Regions from separate parts of the Tsukamurella soli genome, predicted to be linked through region 2. Evidence: riboswitches for the same ligand, from Rfam matches in the RefSeq annotation. Region 2 holds a riboswitch; the other holds the start of a gene.
What was found. Region 2 has a riboswitch for S-adenosylmethionine ahead of metX (homoserine O-acetyltransferase MetX). Riboswitches for the same ligand answer to the same signal wherever they lie in the genome.
Positions count from the first base shown of each region.

Region 1: another riboswitch for S-adenosylmethionine. It lies ahead of ABD908_RS18400 (aminotransferase class V-fold PLP-dependent enzyme); the one in region 2 lies ahead of metX (homoserine O-acetyltransferase MetX).

Region 1 is NZ_BAABFR010000068.1:277-12,306, reverse strand. It holds gene ABD908_RS18435 (Rv0361 family membrane protein) at 105-575, shown strand; gene ABD908_RS18430 (rhodanese-like domain-containing protein) at 572-985, shown strand; gene ABD908_RS18425 (O-succinylhomoserine sulfhydrylase) at 997-2,202, shown strand; gene ABD908_RS18420 (RtcB family protein) at 2,637-3,803, shown strand; gene ABD908_RS18415 (HAD-IIA family hydrolase) at 3,871-4,653, opposite strand; gene ABD908_RS18410 (hypothetical protein) at 4,862-5,338, shown strand; gene ABD908_RS18405 (isochorismate synthase) at 5,368-6,438, opposite strand; SAM riboswitch class IV at 6,566-6,681, shown strand; gene ABD908_RS18400 (aminotransferase class V-fold PLP-dependent enzyme) at 6,736-8,052, shown strand; gene ABD908_RS18395 (hypothetical protein) at 8,057-8,440, shown strand; gene ABD908_RS18390 (YbaK/EbsC family protein) at 8,492-8,986, shown strand; gene ABD908_RS18385 (cysteine hydrolase family protein) at 9,068-9,676, opposite strand; gene ABD908_RS18380 (MarR family winged helix-turn-helix transcriptional regulator) at 9,966-10,517, shown strand; partial or broken gene ABD908_RS18375 (MDR family MFS transporter) at 10,514-12,030, shown strand, end outside.
Region 2 is NZ_BAABFR010000038.1:33,256-45,285, reverse strand. It holds gene ABD908_RS13555 (MFS transporter) at 1-1,161, opposite strand, end outside; SAM riboswitch class IV at 1,292-1,418, shown strand; gene metX (homoserine O-acetyltransferase MetX) at 1,426-2,634, shown strand; gene ABD908_RS13545 (hypothetical protein) at 2,678-4,177, opposite strand; gene ABD908_RS13540 (DUF3017 domain-containing protein) at 4,326-4,589, opposite strand; gene ABD908_RS13535 (bifunctional methylenetetrahydrofolate dehydrogenase/methenyltetrahydrofolate cyclohydrolase) at 4,652-5,512, opposite strand; gene ABD908_RS13530 (HdeD family acid-resistance protein) at 5,625-6,182, shown strand; gene ABD908_RS13525 (putative quinol monooxygenase) at 6,284-6,595, opposite strand; gene ABD908_RS13520 (tRNA (cytidine(34)-2'-O)-methyltransferase) at 6,723-7,187, shown strand; gene ABD908_RS13515 (methyltransferase domain-containing protein) at 7,247-8,077, shown strand; gene ABD908_RS13510 (universal stress protein) at 8,260-8,622, shown strand; gene ABD908_RS13505 (DoxX family protein) at 8,707-9,177, opposite strand; gene ABD908_RS13500 (AurF N-oxygenase family protein) at 9,487-10,467, shown strand; gene ABD908_RS13495 (SHOCT domain-containing protein) at 10,573-11,391, shown strand; gene ABD908_RS13490 (NtaA/DmoA family FMN-dependent monooxygenase) at 11,388-12,030, opposite strand, start outside.

The DNA of each region.
Region 1 (12,030 bases), on a different contig from region 2:
CCAGGTTAGTTCGGGCTAATCGCAGATCCCTATTCCGGGGGAGCGACTGAGCGGAATCGAACAGTCGCGCGACCCGCCAGGCGATGCGAGCGAGGGTGATGACCGTGCCGAAGGCAAGCCAGGGGCGACCGGCCGAGCGCGGCGGTGGTGGTCTGTCCGCGGCCCCGTTCGTGGTGGCGTTGGTGGTGGCCGTCGTGGGGATCGGCGGCGTCCTGCTCTGGAACACCGTCCGACCTGCGAAAGACCGGCTCAACGACCCCGCGCAGATCCAGGTGACCATCGGGCAGTACTACGGCGCGCTGAACAAGGGGCGGTACGCGGACCTGGTCGCCAACACGTGCGCGAAGGATCGTCAGGCACCGTCGTTCCCCCCGGAGAAGGGCTTCGCCGACGCACGCAAGGCGGCCGTCGACAAGGACGGCGACGTCAAACTGGACGCCGGTGATGTGACGAAACTCACTGTCTCGGGCGACACCGCGACCGCGAACCTGGTGCTGCATTACGCCAAGCTTGGGGAGCAGACGCAGCACGCGAAGTTCGTCCGCGAGGGCGGGAAGTGGAAGATGTGCTCATGAGCTATGCCGGAGACCTCACCCCCGCCGCGACCTGGGAGTTGCTGCAGGGCGATGCGAGCGCCATCCTCGTCGACTGCCGCACCGACGCCGAGTGGAACTATGTCGGCGTCCCCGACCTCGTGAGGTTGGGCAAGCAGCTGGTGTTGGCGCAGTGGCAGACCTTTCCCGATGGTGAGCTGAACTCGCGATTCGTTGCCGACCTGCGGCGGGCCGGGGTCACCGACGGGGTGCCGGTCGCCTTCATCTGCCGGTCGGGCCATCGGTCGATCGGGGCGGCCGAGGCCGCGACCCGCGCGGGCATCGGCCCGGCGTACAACGTGCTCGACGGCTTCGAGGGGCCGCTGGGCGAGGACGGTCACCGTGGCGTCGCCGGGTGGCGCGCGGTGGGCCTGCCCTGGCGGCAGTTCTAGAATCTGGCGTCGTGACCAACTTCGACTCGTCCCTGCCCGACGGCGTCGCCTATGAGACCCTCGCGGTGCGGGGCGGCCTTCTGCGCTCGAACTTCGAGGAGACCTCGGAGGCGCTGTACCTGAACTCCGGGTACACGTACACCAGCGCGGCTGCGGCGGAGGCGGCGTTCAAGGGTGATATCGACCGGTTCGTCTACTCCCGCTACGGCAACCCCACGACGGCCGTCTTCGAGGAGCGACTGCGGTTGCTCGAGGGGGCCGAGGCGTGCTTCGCGACGGCGACGGGGATGTCGGCGGTGTTCACCGCGCTCGGCGCGCTGCTGAAGGCCGGCGATCGCCTCGTCGCCGCGCGGTCGCTGTTCGGGTCGTGCTTCGTCGTGTGCAACGAGATCCTGCCGCGGTGGGGGATCGAGACCGAGTTCGTGGACGGCGAGGACCTGGCGCAGTGGGAGCGGGCGCTGTCGACCCCGGCGCAGGCGGTGTTCTTCGAGACCCCGGCGAACCCGATGCAGACGATGGTCGACATCGCCGCCGTGTCCGAGCTGGCGCACGCCGCCGGTGCCCAGGTCGTGGTCGACTCCGGCTTCACGCCCGTCGGCGTGCAGAAGTCCCTCGAGCTGGGGGCCGACGTGATCGTGCACTCCGGCACCAAGACTATGGACGGGCAGGGCCGCGTCATGGGCGGCGCGATCCTGGGCACGCGCGAGTACGTCGACGGACCCGTGCAGACCCTGATGCGGCACACCGGCCCTGCCCTCGCGCCGTTCAACGCGTGGGTGCTGCTCAAGGGACTCGAGACGCTGTCGCTGCGCGCGGAGAAGTCGATGGCGAGCGCGTTGCGGATCGCCGAGTTCCTGGACACGCACCCGGGTGTCGAGTGGACGCTGTACCCCTTCCTCGAGTCGCACCCGCAGCACGAGCTCGCCAAGCGCCAGATGTCCGGCGGCGGAACGGTGATCACGTTCGCGCTGGCCGACGCCGACGGACTCTCCGGCAAGGACCGCGCCTTCGCGGTACTGGACGCGCTGCAGATCGTCGACATCTCGAACAACTTCGGCGACGCCAAGTCGCTCATCACCCATCCGGCCACCACCACCCACCGCGCCATGGGCCCCGACGGCCGCGCCGCCATCGGCCTGACCGACGGGACCGTGCGCCTGTCGGTGGGGCTGGAGAACGTCGACGACCTGATCGCGGACCTCGATCGCGCGCTGTAGCCCAGGTGTCCTGGCGCTATTGATCCCGAGCCGAGGTCTACGCGACCGAAAGGTGCTGCCGCGGTGGGATGAACTGCAGCGCGAGCACTTTTCGGTCGCGTAGGCGATGTGGACGATGTGTGTCGACGCCGAGCCTTCCGCAGCGCCGCATCGTCACCGTTGCGGCTGCGAGCGGGCGCTGCCCGAGCCGTAAATCCGTTGCGCGGCTTGTCGGGCCGCACCTAACCTGAGCGCTATGGCTATGTCGAACTCGCGGCGACTGCGGTACCTCCTCCAGGGGTACCGCCGGTTCCACGTGCTCGCATAGCCTGCGGCGCCCGGGCCGGGGCTCATTCAGCCGGTCCGGGACCTTCTGCGCTGCATGCGCATCCTCTCGGTCGGCGAGAAACCATCGCACAGAGAGGAATCCGTGCCACCGCCGGTGGTACGACGACATGGAGAAGATCGACAAGCGCTTGATCTCGTGGGCGTCCATCCTGGACGACAAGACCCGCGAGCAGGCGATCACCACGGCGAAGCTGCCGTTCATCTACCCACACATCGCACTGATGCCCGACGCCCACCTGGGCAAAGGGGCCACAGTGGGCTCGGTGATCCCTACGCTCGGCGCCGTCATCCCGGCGGCCGTCGGCGTGGACATCGGCTGCGGGATGATCGCTGTGCGAACCCAGTTCACAGTCGACCACCTGCCGACCGACCGGTCGCCCGTGCGCGACGCGATCGAGCGCGCGGTGCCGCTGTCGTTCGGTCGGTACAACCGCAAGGTCGTCGCGACCGCAGAGCCGAGGATCATCGAGCTGGAGGCGCTCGCCGAGCGCGCCGGGTTCGATCCCGACTCGTACACCGGGAGCTGGCGGCTGCAGTTGGGGACGTTGGGCTCCGGCAACCACTTCATCGAGTTGAGCAGGGATCGGGCCGGCAACGTGTGGGCCTTCCTGCACTCCGGATCCCGCGGAGTCGGCAACAAGATCGCGCAGCACCACATCGCCGTCGCGGCCCGCCTGTGCAAGCAGTGGTGGATCGACCTGCCCGACCCCGACCTGGCCTACCTCGTCGAGGGCACGGACGAGTTCCGTCGCTACATCGCCGAGCTGACCTGGGCGCAGCGGTTCGCCGCGCTCAATCGCGAGGAGATGATGGACCGCGTGCTGCGCCAGGTCGGTGAGTGGGTGGGGACGCCGGTCGTCGAGGTCGAGAGGGTGAACTGTCACCACAACTTCACCAAGCGGGAGAAGCACTTCGGCAAGGACGTGTGGGTGTCCCGTAAGGGAGCGATCCAGGCGGACGAGGGCCGGCCGGGGTTGATCCCCGGGTCGATGGGCACGGCGTCCTACGTCGTATCCGGCAAGGGTGACCTGCTGGCGCTGAACAGTTCCCCGCACGGCGCGGGCCGCGAGTACTCGCGGTCGGCGGCACGCCGGACGTTCACGCACGAGCAGCTGCGGGAGGCCATGGCGGGCATCGAGTTCCGTGACGACGCGGCCTTCATCGACGAGATCCCGCAGGCGTACAAGCCGATCGACCGCGTGATGGCCGACGCGGCCGACCTGGTCGAGGTTCGAGCGACGCTGCGCCAGTTGGTGAATGTCAAGGGGCAGTAGGCCGGTGCTCAGCGGGTCGCGGATGGTCCGCCTAGCGACCCATCCGCAACTCGCTGCGCCGCGAGCCTCACGCGAAGGGATCCGCCGTGTGGCCGACCAGGTCGGCGACGGAGTCGACCACCAGGGTCGGACGGTAGGGGAACTGCTCCATCGTGGCGTGGGTGGTGATCCCCGTCATCACGAGGATCGTCCGGAGCCCGGCTTCGAGCCCGCACACGATGTCGGTGTCCATGCGGTCGCCGATCATCAGCGTGGTCTCGGAGTGGGTTCCCAAGGCGCGCAACGCAGAACGCATCATCAGCGAGTTCGGCTTGCCCACGTAGTACGGGTTGCGGCCGGTGGCCTCCCGGATCAAGGCGGCCACCGCGCCGGTCGCGGGCAGCGAGCCCTCCTTCGACGGGCCGGTCGGGTCCGGGTTGGTCGCGATGAACCGGGATCCGCGCTCGATCAGCCGGATCGCCGTGGTGATCGCCTCGAACGAGTAGGTCCGGGTCTCGCCCAGCACGACGTAGTCCGGGTCGCTCTCGGTCATCACATACCCGGCGTCGTGCAGCGCCGTGGTGAGCCCGGACTCGCCGACCACGTACGCGCTGCCACCCGGCCGCTGGTCGGCGAGGAATTTCGCCGTGGCCAGCGCCGACGTCCAGATCTTCTCCTCGGGGATGTCCAGTCCGCTCGACAGTAGGCGCGCCCGCAGATCCCGGGGCGTGCGGATCGAGTTGTTGGTCAGCACCATGTACGGGGTCTCGGACGCGGTGAGCTCGGCGATGAATGCATCCGCGCCGGGGATCACGTGCTCCTCGTGCACCAGCACGCCGTCCATGTCCATGAGGTAGTGCCAATGCGCCATGGCCCAACACTATCGGCGAAGGAGGTTACCGGCGGGTCGGGTGGCCTCCGCCACTACGGATCTCGCCGATGCGGCTGTTGCGCACCTCGGACCATAGGATGGGGGCGTGGCGGACCTCGGTGAACCCCCGGTCGGGCATGTCGTTCATCTCGTGACGCGTTTTCCGGAGTCGGCGCGACCCCCTGCGGCGATGCGATACGCGCCACGGATGAGTGATCGTGCGCGCGGCGTGATGGTGGCGGTATCGGCCGTCGGAACGGTGATCGGGCTGGCAGGGCTCTCGGTGCTGTGGACGCAACCGATGCCGGGCTGGTGGTTCACGGCCGTGTTCACGGTGATGATCGTGGTCGTTCTGGCCGGATTCTGGGCCGCCTACCTGACGTCGATCGCCCGGGCCAGGCGCGAGCGGGACTCCGCGCGAGCGTGGACGACCAGGTGCGCCGGGGCTCGGATGGCGGCGGGGCGCGTCACCGCGCGGGACGTCGCGCTCGCCGAGTCGGGCGGCGTATCCGGCTTCACCCTCGAGGTCACGCCCGACGCGGGACCGCCGCTGACGGCGCGCTGGCACGGCGGCGCGGAGCGGCTGCTGCAGACCCAGGTGCCCGACATCGGTGCGCCGGTCCGGGTGTGGACCGCCGACTGGATGGCGGTCGTGGAGGCGGGCGACCCCACCGTCGTCGCCTGAGCCGCGTTCCACGACCGACGAGACACGACCTACACCCCCAGCGCCCGCAGCACCGTCCCGAATTTCGCTGTCGTCTCGTCGTACTCGGCGTCGGGGTCGCTGTCGGCCACGATGCCGCCTCCGGCCCACGCGCGCACGCGACCCTCGGCGGGGCGCAGCTCGGCGCACCGCAGCGCGACCATCCATTCGCCGTTCCCGTCGGAATCGGCCCACCCGACGGAGCCCCCGTAGAACCCCCGCGGCCCCTCGAGCTCGGCGATCGTGGCGCGCGCGGCGTCGGCGGGCGTCCCGCACACCGCCGGCGTCGGGTACAGGGTGAGCGCCACATCGAGCGCCGTCGTCGCCCGGGCGAGCCGCCCGCGGATCGGCGTCCACAGATGCCAGACCTGCGGCGTCGAGGCGACCTGCGGCACCGTCGGCACCTCCAGCTCGCTGCACAGCGGCGCCAGGCGCTCCGCGATCCAGTCGACCACGAACGCGTGTTCCTCGCGGTCCTTCGCCGACGCGAGCAGCGCCTCGGCGGCGGCCCGGTCCTGCGCCTCGGTGGCGCCGCGGGCGACGGTGCCGGCGAACGGCGCGCAGAACACCCGCGATCCCTCGGTGCGCACCAGCGACTCCGGCATCGAGCCGGCGAGCACGGCACCGTCGTACTCCGGGCCGGCGGCGGACAGGTCGGCGAGATAGGCGTCGCCGTCCTGGGATCCCGCGAGGAGGCGGTCGAAGACCTCGGCGGGGTCGAGCTCGCCATCGGCGCGCAGTTCGATGGCGCGGGCGAGGACCACCTTGCCCAACTCGCCGGCGCGGATCCGCGCGACGGCGACGGCGACGCGGGCGCGGTGCTCGGCGCGGGTGGTCACGTCGCAGCGGTTGAACCGGGGGAGCGGGCGGCCGGCGAACAGTGGCAGAGGGCCGGCGTGGAAGGTCGCGTCCGCGGGCGTCACCAGGGCGGCGGGGTCGGCGTGGTCGAACGGCAGCGCCCCGACGACGAGGCCCACCCGCTCGGCCGCCAGCGCGGCGGCGGCTGCGTGCGGGTCCGTGAACGCGGCGTCTACGCCGTCGGCCAGCAGGGACCGGCCGGGTCGGGACAGGGCGAATCTCACGGGCCGACGCTACCCGCCGCAACCTGAGAGTCTCCCGGTTCCCTCGGCGGCACGCTCCGGGCCGATTGGATGGCAGTGTGATTCGAATTGTTGACCGACACCGCATCGATGGCGCATCCTCGACTCAGGTCATGAGTGCCAGCGACAAGCCCCGGCTCGCTGGTCGGCAACCCTCCTCCGCGGTGGGGTGCTCCGGGTGACGACCTGGCCGCACCACACGAACGTGTGCGGCAAGCGCGGATTCACCGGCGGTGTCATCTTCCGGTGAGTCCTTACGACACGTGAGGAAAGAATCTGATGACCGCTGTGCTCGAGACCCCCGTCCTGGCCCGCCACGAGGCCGCCCGCAACACCACGCTGCGCGACGACGCCGCCCCCTGCCCTGCGGGGCCTGTCACCGTCGGACCGCTGGCGGTGGTCTCCGGCGCCGCCGAGTACGTGCCGCTCACCGACGGGGCCACCGTTCGCTACGCGAATCTCGACTACGCCGCCAGCGCGCCGGCCCTCGAGGCCGTCCAGCGCGCGGTCGCCACCGCCCTCGGCGAGTACGCCAGCGTGCACCGCGGCGCTGGCTACCTCTCGCAGCGTTCCACCGCTCGGTACGAGTCGGCGCGCGCCACGGTCGCCGAGTTCGTCGGTGCTCGCGACGATGACCACGTCATCTTCACAGGCAACACCACGGACTCGCTCAACCTGCTCGCGCGCTGCGTCCCCGGCGAGGTGGTGGTGCTCGACGCAGAGCACCACGCGAACCTGCTGCCGTGGCAGCACGGCGGCGTGCGGGTGGTGTGCGCCCCGCTGTCGATCGAGGGGACGCTGGCGGCCGTCGAGGCTGAGCTGTCCCGGCGCCCCGCGGCGCTGCTGTCGGTGACCGGCGCGTCCAACGTGACCGGCGAGGTACTGCCGGTGCGGCGGCTGGCCGCGATCGCGCACCGATACGGCGCACGGATCTGCGTGGACGCCGCCCAACTGGCCCCGCACCGTCGGATTTCGTTGCGAGACAGCGGGATCGACTACCTCGCCTTCTCCGGCCACAAGCTCTACGCGCCGTACGGTGCGGGCGTGCTCGTGGGCCGGGCGGACTGGCTCGACGATGCCGACCCCTACCGCTACGGCGGTGGCGCCACCTACGAGGTGATCGGGAAGCCCGTCGCCCGCTCGGTCGAGGTCGCCTGGCACACGGGGCCCGCACGCCACGAGGCCGGCTCGCCCAACGTGCTCGGCGCCGTGGCGATCGCCGCGGCGGCCGTCGAGCTGACCAGGCTCACCGACGAGGCCGCGGAGCACGAGCGGTTCCTCACCGAGCTGCTGTCCGCGGGTCTGGCCGACATCGACGGGGTCCGCGAGCTGCGCATCTGGGTGGACTCGGTCGAGCGGGTCGGGATCGTCGCGTTCACCGTCGACGGTGTCGCGCCCCGCGAGGTCGCCGAGTACCTCTCCGACCAGCACGGCATCGGCGTGCGGGACGGCAGGTTCTGCGCGCACCCGATCGTCGCCCGCCTCGGGGTGCCAGACGGTGCCGTGCGCGCCAGCCTCGGCCTCGGGACCACGGAAACCGATGTCCGCCGCCTGGTGGATGCCATCGCCGAGCTCGTCACTGGAAGGAACAAGTAGTCCTATGACCACCTCCGCCCGCCCAGCCCTGGTCGTCGCCGTCGAGGGCGCCTCCGCAGTCTCCGGCCTCACGCGTTTCCGCGCCGCCGATCTGCGCCGTGCGCAGCTCGAGCGGGGCTATCTGCGGGCGGACGCCGAGCGCGACGGCCGTGACCCGGACGCAGTCGTGGCGGCGCTCGAGGTGGACGTGGTGCTGGACGAGCGCGCGGCCGACGCCCGCGCCGCGTACGTCGGTCCCGGCGACGGCGTCACCTACGTCGGCACGCCCCATGGGCTGCGGTCGCTGATCGAGGACGTCTACGCCGCGGAGGTGGCCGACGCGGTGGTGCTGCGGCCGGTGGGCGGAGCGCGGACGGCGGAGCTGATCGCCGGCCTGCTCGCGGCGTAGCAGGGGCCGCAGCTCGACGGGGCGGCGGAAGGATCTGACATCCTTGGGGGTATGCCGGATCCTGCCGCCGCGCCCTTCGACTTCTCCGCCCGAACCCGCGAGGTGATCGCCGCGCTGGCTGCGGCAGGTCACCCGAACACGGTGCAACGCACGGATTCCGCGCCGACGGCGACGGCCGCCGCGGCCGCGCTCGGGTGTGCGGTGGGCGCGATCACCAACAGCCTGGTGTTCATGGCGGACGCTGCTCCGCTCCTGGTGCTGTCGTCCGGGGCGCACCGCGTCGACACCGCGGGGCTCGCGGCGCGATTGGGCCGCACTCGGATCAAGCGGGCCACGCCGGAGCAGGTGCGGGTGGCGTCCGGGCAGGTGATCGGGGGCGTCTCTCCGGTGGGCCACCCCGCGCCGCTCGAGACGGTGATCGACGAGTCCCTGCGCGACTACCCGACGCTGTACGCGGCGGCGGGGGAGCACGACGCGATCTTCGCGACCACATTCGACGCGCTGGTGGCACTCACCGGTGCACGGGTGGTGCAGACCGCGGAGTGAGTGGTCAGGTTCTCGGCCGCTGCGGACGGGTGTCCTCGTGACGGCGTTGCCGGCTCGCTGTGGCCGTGATCCCGACCAGGCCTACAGCGGTACCTCGCCCGATTCCATCGGCAGCGAGAACATCGGGTAGTCGAAGCTGATCGCGTTGTCGTGCTCGGCCACCGACGTGGCCGCGACGCAGTCGGTCAGGGTGATCACGCGATACCCGTTCTCGTAGGCCGAGCGCATCGTCGACTCTACGCAGCAGTTGGTGAGGAACCCGCCGAGGATGACGGTGTCGATGCCCTTGCTGCGCAGGATGAAGTCGAGGTTGGTGCTCGCGAACGTGTCCAGCCCGCGCTTGCCCTCGATCACGATGTCCCCGTCGGCGGGCGTGAGTTCGTCTACGATCGCCGCGCCCCACGTGCCCTTCACGAACGCATTGCCCTCGACGACGCCGGCGAGGATTCCGTAGGGATGGCGCGTCAGCTCGGCGTAGCCGGGCGCGAAGCTGATCGGTGCGTGCATCACGGTGACGCCGGCCGCGCGGGCCCGATCGACGAATGCCACCGTCCGCGCCAGCATGCCGGTCTTGTCCATGACCTCGGCGACCGCGCCGTGGAGGACGCCACCCTCCGACGTGAACTCGTTCTGGTATTCGATGAGCACGACCGCGGTCCTGGTCGGGTCGAGTTCGAGCTGATCGGACATGCCGCTCCTTCCTCGCGAAATATGGATATGACCTACATCACATCGGTGCCATCATTCAAGCATGGCGTGTCGGTGTGATGTTGCTTACGGTCGCGTGCGATATCGCCTGCTCTGCAACATCTTTGCGAAGTCATTACTGTTTCCCAAGGGGATGAAATAGTTGTACGCTGCATCTAGTTGTTTGCAGGGTGCACGTTTGGTGCCGGAAGAAGTCTGGAAGAGAACCTTGAACCACAGTCCACGATCGCAGCAGGTAGATGCTGACGCGCGCGCGGACCAGATCGAGTCGATGGTGCAGATCATCATCGCGCTGACCCGCCTGAAGGAACGGTCGGTCGCCGTCACGAGGCACGCCGTCGACGCCGACGGTGTCGAGATCGCGGCCTACCACGCGCTGTTCGAGTTGGTCCGGGTCGGCCCGTGCCGGTCCTCGGACCTCGCGGACCGGACGCACACGGACCCGTCGACCACCAGCCGGCACGTATCGACGCTGGTCGACCTCGGCCTGGCGGAGCGGTCGCCCGATCCGCGGGACCGGCGTGCGTCACTCGTGTCGGTCACCCCGGAGGGGCGGTCCAAGTGCGAGGCCGTCCGCCGGTCGCGTAACGAGCGGCTCGCGCCGATGCTCGCCGAATGGTCGGACGCTGACATCGAGGCCTTCATCGACCTGAACTCCCGCGTTCTCGAGGGGTTCGAACAACTGATGGCGGAGCGTGTGCAGGACCGCAGGCGCTGCGCCACCACCGACTCCGGCGAACTGCACGTCAGCACAACCGAAGTATCAGCACGCGAGGACGGCCGGCCCGTCGCCCACGCCTCAGGGGAAGGCTCAGACCGATGACCACCGCCACCGCCGATAAGGCGAGTGCCCACCAAGAGGGTGCGCCGGGTGTGTTCACGCACCGGCAGATCCTCTTGATCCTGTCGGGGCTGATGCTCGGCATGTTCCTGGCGGCGCTCGACCAGACCATCGTGTCGACCGCCATGCGCACCATCGCCGACGACCTGCACGGCTACCAGGAGCAGGCCTGGGTCACCACGGCCTACCTGATCACCTCGACCATCGTCACGCCGCTGTACGGCAAGCTGTCCGACATCTACGGGCGCAAACCGTTCTTCATGTTCGCGATCATCGTCTTCGTGATCGGGTCGGCGATGTGCAGCTTCTCGACATCGATGTACGAGCTGGCCGCGTTCCGCGCCTTCCAGGGCCTCGGCGCGGGCGGCCTCATGTCGCTGGCGCTGACCATCATCGGTGATGTGGTCCCGCCGCGGGAACGTGCCAAGTACCAGGGCTACTTCCTCGCCGTGTTCGGCACCAGTTCGGTGCTCGGCCCGGTGCTCGGAGGCCTGCTCTCGGGCGCGAACTCGATCCTGTGGATCACCGGCTGGCGTTGGGTGTTCCTGGTCAACGTTCCGATCGGCGTCATCGCCCTGGCCGTGGTGTTCCGTGTGCTCAACCTTCCGCACACGCATAAGCGCGGCGTCCGGATCGACTGGGGCGGCGCGGTGATGCTGACCGTCGGTGTGGTCCCGCTGCTGATCGTCGCCGAGCAGGGCCGCGACTGGGGCTGGGGCTCTGTCGGGTCCGTCATCTGCTACGTGATCGGCGTCGTCGGCGTCCTGCTCTTCGTCCTGGTCGAATACCTGATGAAGAACGATGCGATCATCCCGCTGCGGATCTTCAAGAGCGGGATCTTCGCCCAGGGCGTCGTCATCTCGGTCGTGGTCGGCGCGGTGATGTTCGGTGGCCTGTCGCTGCTGCCCCAGTACTTCCAGGTGGTGCACGGCGCTAGCCCGACGAAGTCGGGATTCTTGATGCTGCCCATGGTCGTGGGCCTGATGGCGGGCTCGATCATCTCCGGTCAGATCATCTCGCGCACGGGTAAGTACCGTGTGTTCCCGATCATCGGCGCGGTGCTGCTCACCGGCACGATGTTCGCGATGCACTACGTCTCGGCCGACTCGAAGCAGTGGCTCGTGATGATCGGCGCATTCGTGCTGGGCTTCGGGCTCGGTAACCTGATGCAGCCGCTGACGCTGGCGATGCAGAACATCCTGCCGCCGCGCGATATGGGTGTGTCGACCGCGGCGGCCACGTTCTTCCGTCAGATCGGCGCCACTGCCGGTGTCGCGGTGTTCCTGTCGGTGCTGTTCACGCAGATGGGGCACAAGATGGGGACGCAGATGGCCAGCGCCGCCGGAGACCCCGCCTACCGGGCCGCGCTCCAGCAGGCCGGCAACGGCGCGTTCGGACACACGACGCAGGTCTACGCCGAGGGGCTGCACCACAACCCCGGAGCGGTCATCGGGGGCGTGATGTCGGACACCTCCACCCTGGAGCAGCTGCCGTC
Region 2 (12,030 bases):
CCCGCCGACGGCGAGAACCGCACCGACCAACCCCGTCGCCGGGTAGCCCCAGCCGGCCTCGATCACCGCGCCGCCGAGCAGCGCACCCAGCGCGTTGGCGATGTTGAGGGCCGAGTGGTTCATGGTGGCGGCCAGTGTCTGGGCCTCCCCCGCCACGTCCATCAGTCGGGTCTGCAGCGCGGGCAGCATGCCGGCGCCGGTGAAGCCCACCAGGAACACCACGACGAACGCGGCGGCCGCGATGTGTACGAGGCCCGCGAACGCGAGCATGACCAGCGCGATGGCGACCAGCCCCGCGACCAGGGTCCGCGAGACCGATCGGTCGGCAGCGACGCCACCCGCGGTGTTCCCCGCGACCATCCCCACCCCGTACACGGCCAGGGCGAGCGGCACCGTCGCCTGCGACAGCCCGGTCACGGTGGTCAGCGTGGTGGACAGATAGGTGTACACCGCGAACATCCCGCCGAAGCCCACGACGCCGGTGCCCAGCGCGAACCACACCTGCGGGTTACGCAGGGCGCCCAGCTCCGCGACCGGATTGCTCGCGGGGACGTCGACGTGCGGCAGCCACGCCGCGATGGCCGCCACCGTCGCGATACCGATCACGACCACCAGCGCGAGCGCCCACCGCCAGCCGAGATCGTCGCCGATCCAGGTCGCGATCGGCACCCCCACCACATTCGCGACCGACAGCCCGAGCATCACCCGGCCGACGGCCCGGCCCCGGCCGTCCGGCCCCACCAGGTGCGCAGCGACGAGGGCCGCGACGCCGAAGTAGGCGCCGTGCGGTAGGCCGGCGAGGAACCGCGCGGCCATGAGCAGCGGGTACGACGGTGCGACTGCGGAGAGCCCGTTGCCCACGGTGAAGGCCACCATGAGCGCGATCAGCAGTATCCGCCTGGGGACGCGGGCGAACACGGTCGCGATGAGGGGTGCGCCCACGACCACGCCGGCCGCGTACGCCGCGATCACGTGGCCGGCGGTCGGCTCGGACACGCCGAGGTCGCCGGCGATGTCGGGCAGCAGGCCCATCGCCACGAACTCCGTGGTGCCGATGCCGAAGCCGCCGAGGGCCAACGCGAGCAGCGGTAGACCCGATCGGGTGGAGCGCCCGGTACGGGCGGTGCCGGAGGACGGAACGGACGACTCGAGGGTGCTCACGGCGCTGACCAACGCCGCTCGGGCGCCGCCCCTTCCCCGAGCCGGGTGTGAGAACAGCCACCGTCCGAGGTCCCGGACCCCAGTCCGCGGACTCCTGTGGGCATCCGGCCATCGGCTATCATCGTTGAACGGTCATGAGTGTCAGCGTCCAAGCCCCGGCTGGCTGGCCGGCAACCCTCCTCCGCGGTGGGGTGCCCCGGGTGATGACCAGGTTCCCCGGCGGCGGTGAGTTTCGCCCCGGGTGGCAAGCGCGACGGAGGATTCATGACTATCAGTGCAGTGCCGTACTCCCCCGGGCCGTACTCCCCCGGGCCGTACTCCCCCGGTCCGTGCGCCCGCGGCCCCCGCTCGGCGGCTCCCCGTTCCGCGACCGCATGGGCCACGCCGCCCGACGGCGCGCGGCAGTCGTTGTCGATCGGCGCGCTGCGTCTCGAGAGCGGCCAGGTCATCGACGACGTGACCATGGCGTTCCAGCGCTGGGGCCGACCCGATGCGGCGGCCGACAACATCGTCCTCGCGTTGCACGCGCTGACCGGCGACTCGCACGTCACGGGCCCCGCCGACGGTGACCACGGGTCGGCCGGCTGGTGGGACGGGTTGATCGGCTCGGGCGCGCCCGTCGACACCGACGAGTGGTGTGTGGTCTCGGCCAACGTCCTCGGCGGCTGCTCGGGGTCGACGGGGCCGAGCTCCGTCGCCGCCGACGGCCGGACGTTCGGCTCCCGCTTCCCGACGATCACCGTCCGCGACCAGGTGGCGGCCGAGCACGCTCTGCTCCGGCGGCTGGGCGTGACCGAGGTCGCCGCGGTGCTCGGCGGCTCTATGGGCGGCGCCCGGGCGCTCGAGTGGGCCATGATGTATCCCACCGAGGTGCGCGCGGCCCTGGTACTCGCCGTCGGGGCCCGCGCGACCGCCGACCAGATCGGCACCCAGACCACCCAGATCGAGGCGATCAAGGCCGATCCGCACTGGCAGGGCGGCGACTACCACGACTCGGACCGGTTGCCCGACGCCGGCCTCGGCGTCGCCCGACGGATCGCACACCTCACGTACCGCACCGAGATGGAGCTGGACGCGCGGTTCGGCAACTCGCCGCAGGGCACCGAGGACCCGCTGCGCGGCGGACGGTACGCGGTGACCTCCTACCTCGACCACCAGGCCGAGAAGCTGGTCGCCCGGTTCGACGCCGCCAGCTATGTGGCGCTGACCGAGGTGCTCAACCATCACGACGTCGGCCGCGGCCGGGGCGGAGTCGAGGCCGCGTTGCGCGACTGTCCGGTGCCGACGATCGTCGGCGGGATCGACTCGGACCGCCTGTACCCGCTGCACCTGCAGCAGGAGATCGCGGATCTGCTGCCGGGCTGCACCGGCCTGCGGGTGGTGCACTCGCGCGACGGGCACGACGCCTTCCTCACCGAGTTCGAGGCCGTCGGCGAGCTGCTCAGCGCGACGATGCAGCTGGCGCGGCGCTGACCCGACCCGGCGACTCGGTTCGAGTGACCCGCGACGAGGCCCGCTACGGGGGTCCGGGCGCGACCACCGCGCCGCCGGTCCGGTCCGGGCGCGGCAGCAGCCCGAAGGCGGGCGTCGGCGTGCCGTCGTCAGGGCTGGTCGTGGCTCCCGCGCCGGCGGCGCCGGGATCCGTCTCCGGCACATCCGTGGTCGGTGGCTCGCCGAGACCTACCCCGGCTCCCTCCCCACCGGCGCCGGTCGCACCCGCCGCAGGAAGCCCCGAAGTCCCGGCCGCACCGCCCGGCGCGATCGCGGTACCGGCGCGCAGCGGCCGCACGCCCGATGCCGCCGAGCCGGTCGGCCGGGTGCGCGTCTCGGTGCTGCTCGGCCGGGTCTGCGAGGGCTTCTCGATGGCGGTCGGCGTAGTGGTGTGCTGCGTGACGGTGGGCGGTGGGGTCGCGAAGATCGTCATCGCAGGCTCGCGCCCATAGGTCGTGACGACCGGCGGCAGAACCGTGACACCGGCACGGTCCCCCGGCGGAGTCGCGTCGTCGGTGGTGCGCACCGGCGGGTTGACCTCGGTCGCAACCGTGGCGACCGTGCCGGTACCCACCACGATCGGCCCATCTGCGGTCTCCGCCGCGGGCTGGGCGGTGGTCTGCGGCGGAACGCCGCCGACGTCGCCGACGGAGCCGATCGCCCCGGTGGCCAGGGTCGCCACCAGGCCGGCGCACAACAGCCCGGCGAGCACCATCAGGGGAAGTGCGAACCCGGTCAACCACGTCCCGCCGTCGACGGTCCGCAGCCTGCGCGCAGGCCGCCGGGATGCCGCACCGCCTCCGGCGGTGGCAACGACGCCTGCGCCTCCGGCCGTGGTGGCGGCCGTGGCTCGGGCCGCCACCGCGTCCGCCGCCACCAGCGCGGCCCCGGCCGCGAGGACCCCCTCGGGGTCCGTCGGGATGATCACGGGAAGGGCCGGCGACGCGTCGCGCGCGGCGGCGCGCACCTCGTCGGCGACGCTCGCCATCGCCGCACCGACGCCGTACAACACCATCGCCTGGGGCCGGACGGAGGTGACGCGGAGGGCGTCGGTGACGCGCGCCGCGACTCCGGCACCGTCGGCGGGGGCACTGCGAAGGACACCGCGCCACCGAACCGTGCCGGACGCCACCTCGACGACACTCATCCACAGCCCGGCGCCCACATCCACGAGCAGGACGGTGTCGTACCGGGCGATCGCACCGGTCGCGTCGAGACTCCGCAGGATCGCATCGATCTCGCCGACGATCGTGGCGGTGCGCCGCGGCCCGACGGAGCGCAGCCGCAGGCCGAACACGTCGCGACGACGGCGGCACGCGATGCCGTACGCGGTGATCGGCTCGTCCGAGTAGGCCTCGAGCAGGTCGAAACCGGACGTGATCCGCTCAGCGGGACAGATCGACGGGAAGCCACCGGGGTGGATCGCACGGGTCTGCCGCTCGGTCACCTCGCCGCCGTCGGTGGCGATCAGGGAGCAGTACACCAGTCCATGGTCGATGGACGCGCCGAGCGAGGCAGTCGCCATCACGCATCCTTCCCTGAACACAACGCGTCCCGCGTCGTCTCATCGACCCGCCGAGGTCACCATCGATACCGAATACATCCTAGCTTGATACCGAATCGTTACCGACACGGCTGATGAATTCGAACTTAAATATACAGAATCACGCAGGTCACTTGGTACCGAGCGGGCTGATCTGCCAGGCGATCACCAGGATGGCGGCAGACGCGAGCGCCAGCACTGTGGCGTCGAACACACGAGAGCGGACCCGCAACAGACCGGCCCGACGGTCGCTGAGGACGGCGCGCAGCACCGCGGCCACGCCGGTTCCCACGCCGAACACCACAAGGCCACGACGCCAGAAATCGAGGCCGATCAGCAGCATCGCCACGGCGAGGATCGCCACGACCACCGCGAACCCCGCGTTGGCGGTCACGGCCCGCACCGCGCGGGCACGGTGTAGGCGCTCGACAGGGGTGCGGTTGCGGGCCCGGCCGATCACACCGCGATGCCCGCCGCCCGCTCGGCGGCATCGATGACGTTGCCGAGCAGGAATGCGCGGGTCAGCGGCCCCACGCCGCCGGGGTTCGGGGACAGGAACCCGGCCACCTCCGCCACCGCCGGGTCGACGTCGCCGCGCAGTCCCTCGGGCGTGCGGCTCACGCCCACGTCGAGGACGGCGGCGCCTGGCTTGACCATGTCGGCGGTGATCAGACCCGGTCGGCCGGCAGCCGCGATCACGATGTCGGCACGCCGGACCTCGGCGGCGAGGTCCCGGGTGCCGGTGTGGCACAGGGTGACGGTGGAGTTCTCGCTGCGGCGCGTCAGGAGCAGGCCGATGGGTCGCCCCACGGTGACGCCGCGACCGACGACGGTGACGTGCGCCCCGTCGAGCTCGACGCCGTACCGGCGGAGCAGATAGACGATGCCGTGCGGCGTGCAGGGCAGCGGCCCCTCGGCCCCGAGCACGAGGCGGCCCAGGTTCACCGGATGCAGCCCGTCGGCATCCTTCGCGGGCGCGACACGCTCGAGGATGGCGTTCTCGTCGAGATGGCGAGGCAGCGGCAGCTGCACGATGTACCCGGTGCACTCGTCGTTCGCGTTGAGCTCGTCGATCACGTCCTCGAGCTCGGCCTGCGTCACCGTCGCCGGGAGATCGCGGCGGATGGAGGCGATGCCCACCTTCGCGCAGTCGGCGTGCTTGCCCCGGACGTATGACCGAGACCCGGGGTCGTCGCCGACCAGCACCGTACCGAGGCCGGGCGTGATCCCGCGTTCCCTCAGGGTCGTCACGCGGGTGCGGAACTGCTCGAACAACTCGTCACGGGTCGCCTTGCCGTCCAATACCGTCGCGGTCACGCGGAGAGTCTATCCACGGGCCACCGCCGCCCGCCGACGGTGGTGGGCCCGCGGCACACCGCGATTTCACGGCTACCCGGCGCCGGACGACGCGATGAGGCACGCTAAGCACGTGACCGTACCCACCAATCCCATCCGGCAGCTCGCCAACGCCACGTGGCAAGTGACCATCACCCTCGGCGTGGCCTCAGTGATCATCGGCGTCGCCATCCTCGCGTGGCCCGGGAAGTCCCTGCTCGTGGCCGGCTCGTTGTTCGCCGCCTACCTGCTCGTGAGCGGGTTCTTCCAGGTGGTCGCAGGGCTGTTCGGCGAGGGACACCACCGCATCCTGGGCATCGCGAGCGGCGCCCTGTCGATCATCCTCGGCTGCATCTGCCTGCGGAGCGCGGCCGAGACCCTGCTCCTGCTCGCCATCTGGATCGGCATCGGCTGGGTGTTCCGCGGGGTGTTCATCACCTCGAGCGCGGCGGGCGCACCCGAGGTGCCCAACCGTCCCTGGGCGGTCTTCACCGGCATCGTCACGGTGCTCGGCGGCATCGTGCTGTTGGTCAGCCCCTTCGGCTCGCTCGCGGTGCTGACGCTGGTGGCCGGGATCTGGGCAGTGGTCCTGGGCCTCATCGAGATCGTGTCGGGGTTCCAGCTGCGCAGGGCTGTCACCGCACACCTGTAACCCTCCCCCATCCCAACATGTGCGCCGTTCCGTCGACCCGACATGTGCACTGTTCCGTCGGTGCCGACCGACGGAACGGTGCACATGTTGGACCAGCCGGGCTACAGCTCGCCCTGCTCCTCGGTACCCGCGGGGAGCGGGGTCATCGTGGTCACCACGGGCGGCGCGGCGACGAGGCCCACGATCGCCGCCTGCAGGGCGCCGATCGCCTCGCCTCGCGAGTGGACGCCCAGCGCGTCCGCGCTGTCCCACTTCTCGATCATCGTGACGGTGCCGTCGGACGCATCGTGGATCGCGTACTTCCGGCAGCCCGGCTCGCCGTGCACAGCGGGCATGGCACCCCGCAGCGCGGCGACCAGCTCGTCCTTGCGTCCCTCCGTCGGCTGGAACACGGCCGTGACGATCACTGACACTGCTCTCTCCTCACGCTCTCACCGGCGCGCGCGATGTGCGGGCCGGTGGTTCGATTCGACCACTCCCGGTGCGCACGGCGGGGCGGATTACGTCGGCTGCCCGCCCGGTCTGCCAGACTGGGCGGTCGTGTTCCGGATTCTGTTCTTCGAGCCGCGCATCCCGCCCAACACCGGCAACGCGATCCGGCTGGCGGCGGCCACCGGCTGCGAGCTGCACCTGGTGGAGCCGCTCGGCTTCGACCTGTCCGAGCCCAAGTTGCGCCGGGCGGGGCTCGACTACCACGACCTCGCCGTGGTCACCGTCCACCCCAACCTGGCCGCGGCGTGGACGGCACTCGCACCCGAGCGGGTGTACGCGTTCACCTCGCACGCCACGCGGTTCCACCATCAGGTCGAATACCACCCCGGCGATGTGCTGTTGTTCGGCCCCGAGCCGACCGGGCTGCCCGCCGAGGTGCTCACCGACCCGCACGTCACCGAGCGGCTGCGGATCCCGATGCTCGCGGGGCGCCGATCGATGAACCTCGCCAACTCCGCATCGATCGTCGCCTACGAGGCCTGGCGGCAGCAGGGCTTCGACGGTGCCGTGTAGCGGCCTCGCGGCTCGGTGATCGCGGCCGGCTGCGTCCGAGCGGAGAATACGATCGTCGAGTGACCGACGCCGAGGGCTTCACCGCCGGGTCGATGTCCGCCGCGAACGCAGACGTGTTCGCGACGGCGTTGGACCGGCAGGCCGAGATGGATCTGATCCGCGATCTCCGCGAGTGGTGTCGCAGCCGGCTCGGGCTCCGCCCGGGCGCGACTGCGGTGGACGTCGGCTGCGGGACCGGAGCGGAGCTGCTCGAGCTGGCCCGGCTCGTCCAGCCCGGCGGCCGAGCGATCGGCGTGGATGCGAATCAACCGATGCTCGCGATCGCCCGACACCGGAGCAGTGGAATCCCGGGCGTCGAGGTGGTGGCGGGAGAAGCCTCGGAGCTCGGTCGGCTCGAGTCGGGCAGCGTCGACGCGATCGTCTGCGAGCGGGTCGTTCAGCACCTGACGTACGACCCCGTGCGGGCCTTCCGCGAGTTCGCGCGCGTCCTTGCTCCGGCCGGAGTGCTCGCCGTCACCGACACCGACTGGTCGTCGGCGCGACTGGTGGTGCGGGGCGACGAGGCCGCCACCGAGTACCTGAGAGAACTACGCGAGAAGCTGCCGGTGCGGCCCCTCGCGAATCAGCTCGCCGGCCTGAAGCTGGAGGAGTACTGCGTGGCGGCCGGGTTGGAGGTCGTCGCTCGGCGCACCGGCACGCTCGGGAATCTTGCGGCGGCGCTGCTGCAGGGAGCGAGGGACGGCATCCTTGCGTTGGCGGCAGCGCACCTGACACCCGGCGAGCGGGACGAAGCCGCTAGGACGCTGAACGCCGTGCTCGATGACGGACGACTCGAGCTCACCGTCGACCTGTATGCCGTGCTCGCGCGCCGCCCGCTGGCGCACAGCTGAGCGCGACGACCATCGGGTGCGTGAAACAGCGCCACCCACCACACAGCCGGTCGCGGCTGCGAGCGAGCGGTGCGGTCGGTGACGTCGATGTCCGCAGTGATCCAGCAGCTGCCGTGGAAGACGACCAGCGCGAGGAACGGCCTGTGCTGCACCACCCAAACACAACCATTAGACTTAATGTCATGACAATCATTGCAGCTGTCACAGACAGTCCCGAGGGCGCGTTGGCGCTCTCCGAAGGTGTCGCCGAGGCGAAGAGGCTCGGCACCGAACTCGTCGCCGTGAACCTCGGCCTCATCCCCCTCGACGTATCGCCGCACGGCGCCGAGGTACCGATCACCGTCGTCGATCGCGTCGGGAGGGGCGACCGGGACCCTGTCGACGCTGTTCTCGACCAGATCACGAGCCACGGCGCGACCCGCCTCGTGATCGGAGTCAAACGCCGCTCTGCGGTGGGGAAGGCCGTCCTGGGCAGCGTGAGCCAGCGCCTCCTGCTGCACGCGCCCGTTCCCGTCCTGGCGGTCAAACTCCCCGAGAACCACTGAGATCTCCGCTACAAACTTAAATCTCCAGTACAGGGTCAGCCGGCTCCAGCCGCCTGGACCGGCTTGCCCGGTACGCCCCACCCCTCAGTCGACATCGACGACACCCGGCCGGGACGCCGCGACCGACCGTCGCGCACCGCCCCGGAGCCGGGCACCGACAAGCCCGTCGATCGACGGCGCACCGGGCCCGAGAAAGACGAGCACGAAGAAGCTCCAGCAGAACAACACCGCGGCCTCGCCCCCGTTCGCGATCGGGAACAACCCCTTGTGCGCGTGCACGGTGAAGTACGCGAACGCCATGGTGCCCGAGCAGAGGAACGCGGCACCGCGGGTGACGCAGCCCGCCGCGACGAGCACGCCGCCGACGAGTTCGATCACGCCGCCCCACCAGTGCGGCCACTCGCCCACCGGACCGTGGAACCGCATGCGGGCATCCGGCAGGCCGAACAAGGTCGACGCCCCGTGGCAGGCGAACAGGAATCCGATGACCAACCGGTAGGCGGCCAGGGCGACCGCCTGCACGTGGCGCAGGGATCGAGATGTGTCTCGGCTCATGTCGATGCGTCCTTCAACGGTCGGAGTGCCGCGATCGTATCGTCGCCACGACCCCGCCACCGAGAGCGTCGGTCGCGCTCTTCCTGGATCCGGCATCAATCGGACTTCCACGACAGTCGCGGCCGCGTGGGCGGCTCAGCTACCGCTATTCGATCAGACAGGATCGTGAATTCTGTCTACCGACAGTGATAGCCTGGCCTTAAGGACATATCATGAGACGCTGCGACCTGCAGATACTCGTGTGACCATCGTGTCCAGCCCGCGAAGGAGAAGATCATGCGAACCCTTCCTCTCACCCACACAGCGCGGATGCGCGGTCGCCGCCTGCCCGGCCAGGACGAGTACGAACAGAATCTGCGCGACCTATCGGACGCGTCGGTGCACCGCAACTTCGACCCGTACATCGACATCGACTGGGACTCCCCCAAGCTCGCCATCGTCCCGGACGACCCGCGTTGGGTGCTGTCCGACAGGATCGATCCGATCGGCCGCACCGACTGGTACAAGGCGCAGCCGCTGGAGAAGCAGATCAAGATGGGCATGTGGCGCCAGGCCAATGTCGCGAAGGTCGGGTTGCAGTTCGAGTCCGTCCTCATCCGCGGGCTGATGCAGTACACGGCGGCCCAGCCGAACGACTCCGTCGAGTTCCGCTACGCGACGCACGAGGCCAAGGAGGAGTGCAACCACACCCTCATGTTCCAGGAGTTCGTCAACCGGATCGGTGCGGACGTCCCGGGCGGTCAGTGGTGGTTCCGGCGGCTGTCGCTCTTCATCCCCCTCGCGGCGACCACGTTCCCCACGATCTTCTACATGGGCGTGCTCGGCGGCGAGGAGCCGATCGACCACATCCAGAAGCAGTTCCTCCGGTCCACCGAGGGCCAGCACCCCGCGATGACGGCCGTGATGCAGTTGCACGTCGCCGAGGAGGCGCGGCACATCTCGTTCGCCCACCAGCGCCTCGAGCAGGTCATCCCCGCCCGCGGCCCACTCCCCCGCTTCCTGCTGTCGCTGGCCCTGCCGATCGTGATGCGGGTACTGCTCACCGCGATCGCGGTGCCGCCGCGCCAGTTCCGCCGGGAGTTCGACATCCCGCGCGAGGTGTGGCACGAGATGTACTGGCGCTCACCGGAATCCAAGGAGACGAAGCGCGAGGTGTTCGGCGACGTCCGGCTGCTGGCCAAGCGCACGGGCCTGATGAACCCCGTGTCGCGGCTGGTCTGGCGCGCGCTGGGCATCGACGGTCGCGCATCCCGCTTCCGCAGCGAGCCTGCGTACTCCGCTGCCGCCTGACCGACCGTCGCGTGACCGGTCACGGGCGTACTCTGGCTGCGCACGGCCAGGACAGACGTGAACCGGTACTGACGACGAGGGATTCATCATCATGACGGCAGCATCATGACGGCAGCGATCTCCCCTGAGGCACAGAACACCATCACCGATATCGCCGAGCGCCATGGGCTCTCCCGCGACGCGGTGACTGCCATGCTCCTGGCGCTTCGCGCCGGCGGCGGCACCATGGCCCAGTTCTCCATTCCCGAGCTCGGGGGCTCCGGCCAATGGATGCGCGGCGGCATGACGATGGTGGGCGGCAACATGTTCGACAACGCGCTCAAGGCGCGCGTCGATTCGCTGTGCGCCGAGTTGTCCCAGCTGCTCGCGACCACCACGGTGTTCGATTCCCCCACGGCGTCCGCCCAGGCCGGTGCATCGACCAGCTGGTGGCCCGCCGACCTCGGCGTGCCGAGCGCCTCCGGCGGGCAGAACGACGCACGCTACGCGGTCTTCCCCGGCACCCGGCGGCTGGCGATCCGAATCGACGGCACCACCAAGGTCTTCGACACCGGTGAGCACCGCATCGGTGGAGTCCAGCAGCAGCAAGGCGGCGGGTACGGCGAGGTCCGATTCACCAGCCAGCTGGGCACCTTCGCGGTGTCCAGCCTCCCGGAGCTCGGCGCGCAGCAGGTGTCCGAGACTCCGGCCGCGGCGCCCGCACCGAAGCACCGGTCCACCCCGGGAACGGCGCCGCAGGTCGCACCCGAGCCGACAGGCCCCGTTCCCCGCGCGTCCGAGCCGACACCCGCGACGCCCGGCACACCCGACGACCCTTCGGTCATCGTCGCAACCATCGAGTCACTGGCCGAACTCCATCGGCGCGGCATCCTCACCGACGACGAGTTCGCTGCGAAGAAGGCCGAGCTGCTCGGCCGGCTCTAAGCGCGAGGCGGCAGCGGCGGCAGCTCCAGGTTCTCACGGAGGGTGCGGCCCCGATAGTCCTCGCCGACGATCCCGCGTCGGCGAAGCACCGGCAGTAGGCCCTCGGCCACGAATTCGTACGTGCGCGGATCCGTGAGGCCTCCGAGGGAGACCACGTCGAGGACACCTGCCCGGTACCGCTCCTCGATCGCGTCGGCGATCTGCTCCGGCGTTCCGGCGACCGCCCAGTGCCCGGTGTCCTGCGCCGCGACGATCAACTCACGCAGCGTCTTTCCCGACGCGGCGAGGCGACCGAAGATCTCGACCCGCCCCTGCCGCCGGTTCACGGCGGCCGCATCGGGGATCAGTTCCACCGGAAGCGGCGAGTCCAGTGGTCGCTCGGAGAGGTCGATCCCGCCGCCGAGCATGTCCTCGAGCCGCCGGCGGCCGGCGTCGAGGTCGAGTGCCTCGGCCCGCTCCCGCACGATCCGCCGGGCCTCGGCCTCGGTCGACCCGTACGTCGCGTGCAGCGAGCTGAAGATCCGCGGTAGGGACGGGTCCCGCCCGAGCTCGGTCGCCCGCGTCCGGACCGTCTTCGTGTACGTGACAGCGTCTTCGAGCGTGGCGAGCGAGGTGAACACGACCTCGGCGAAGCGGGCG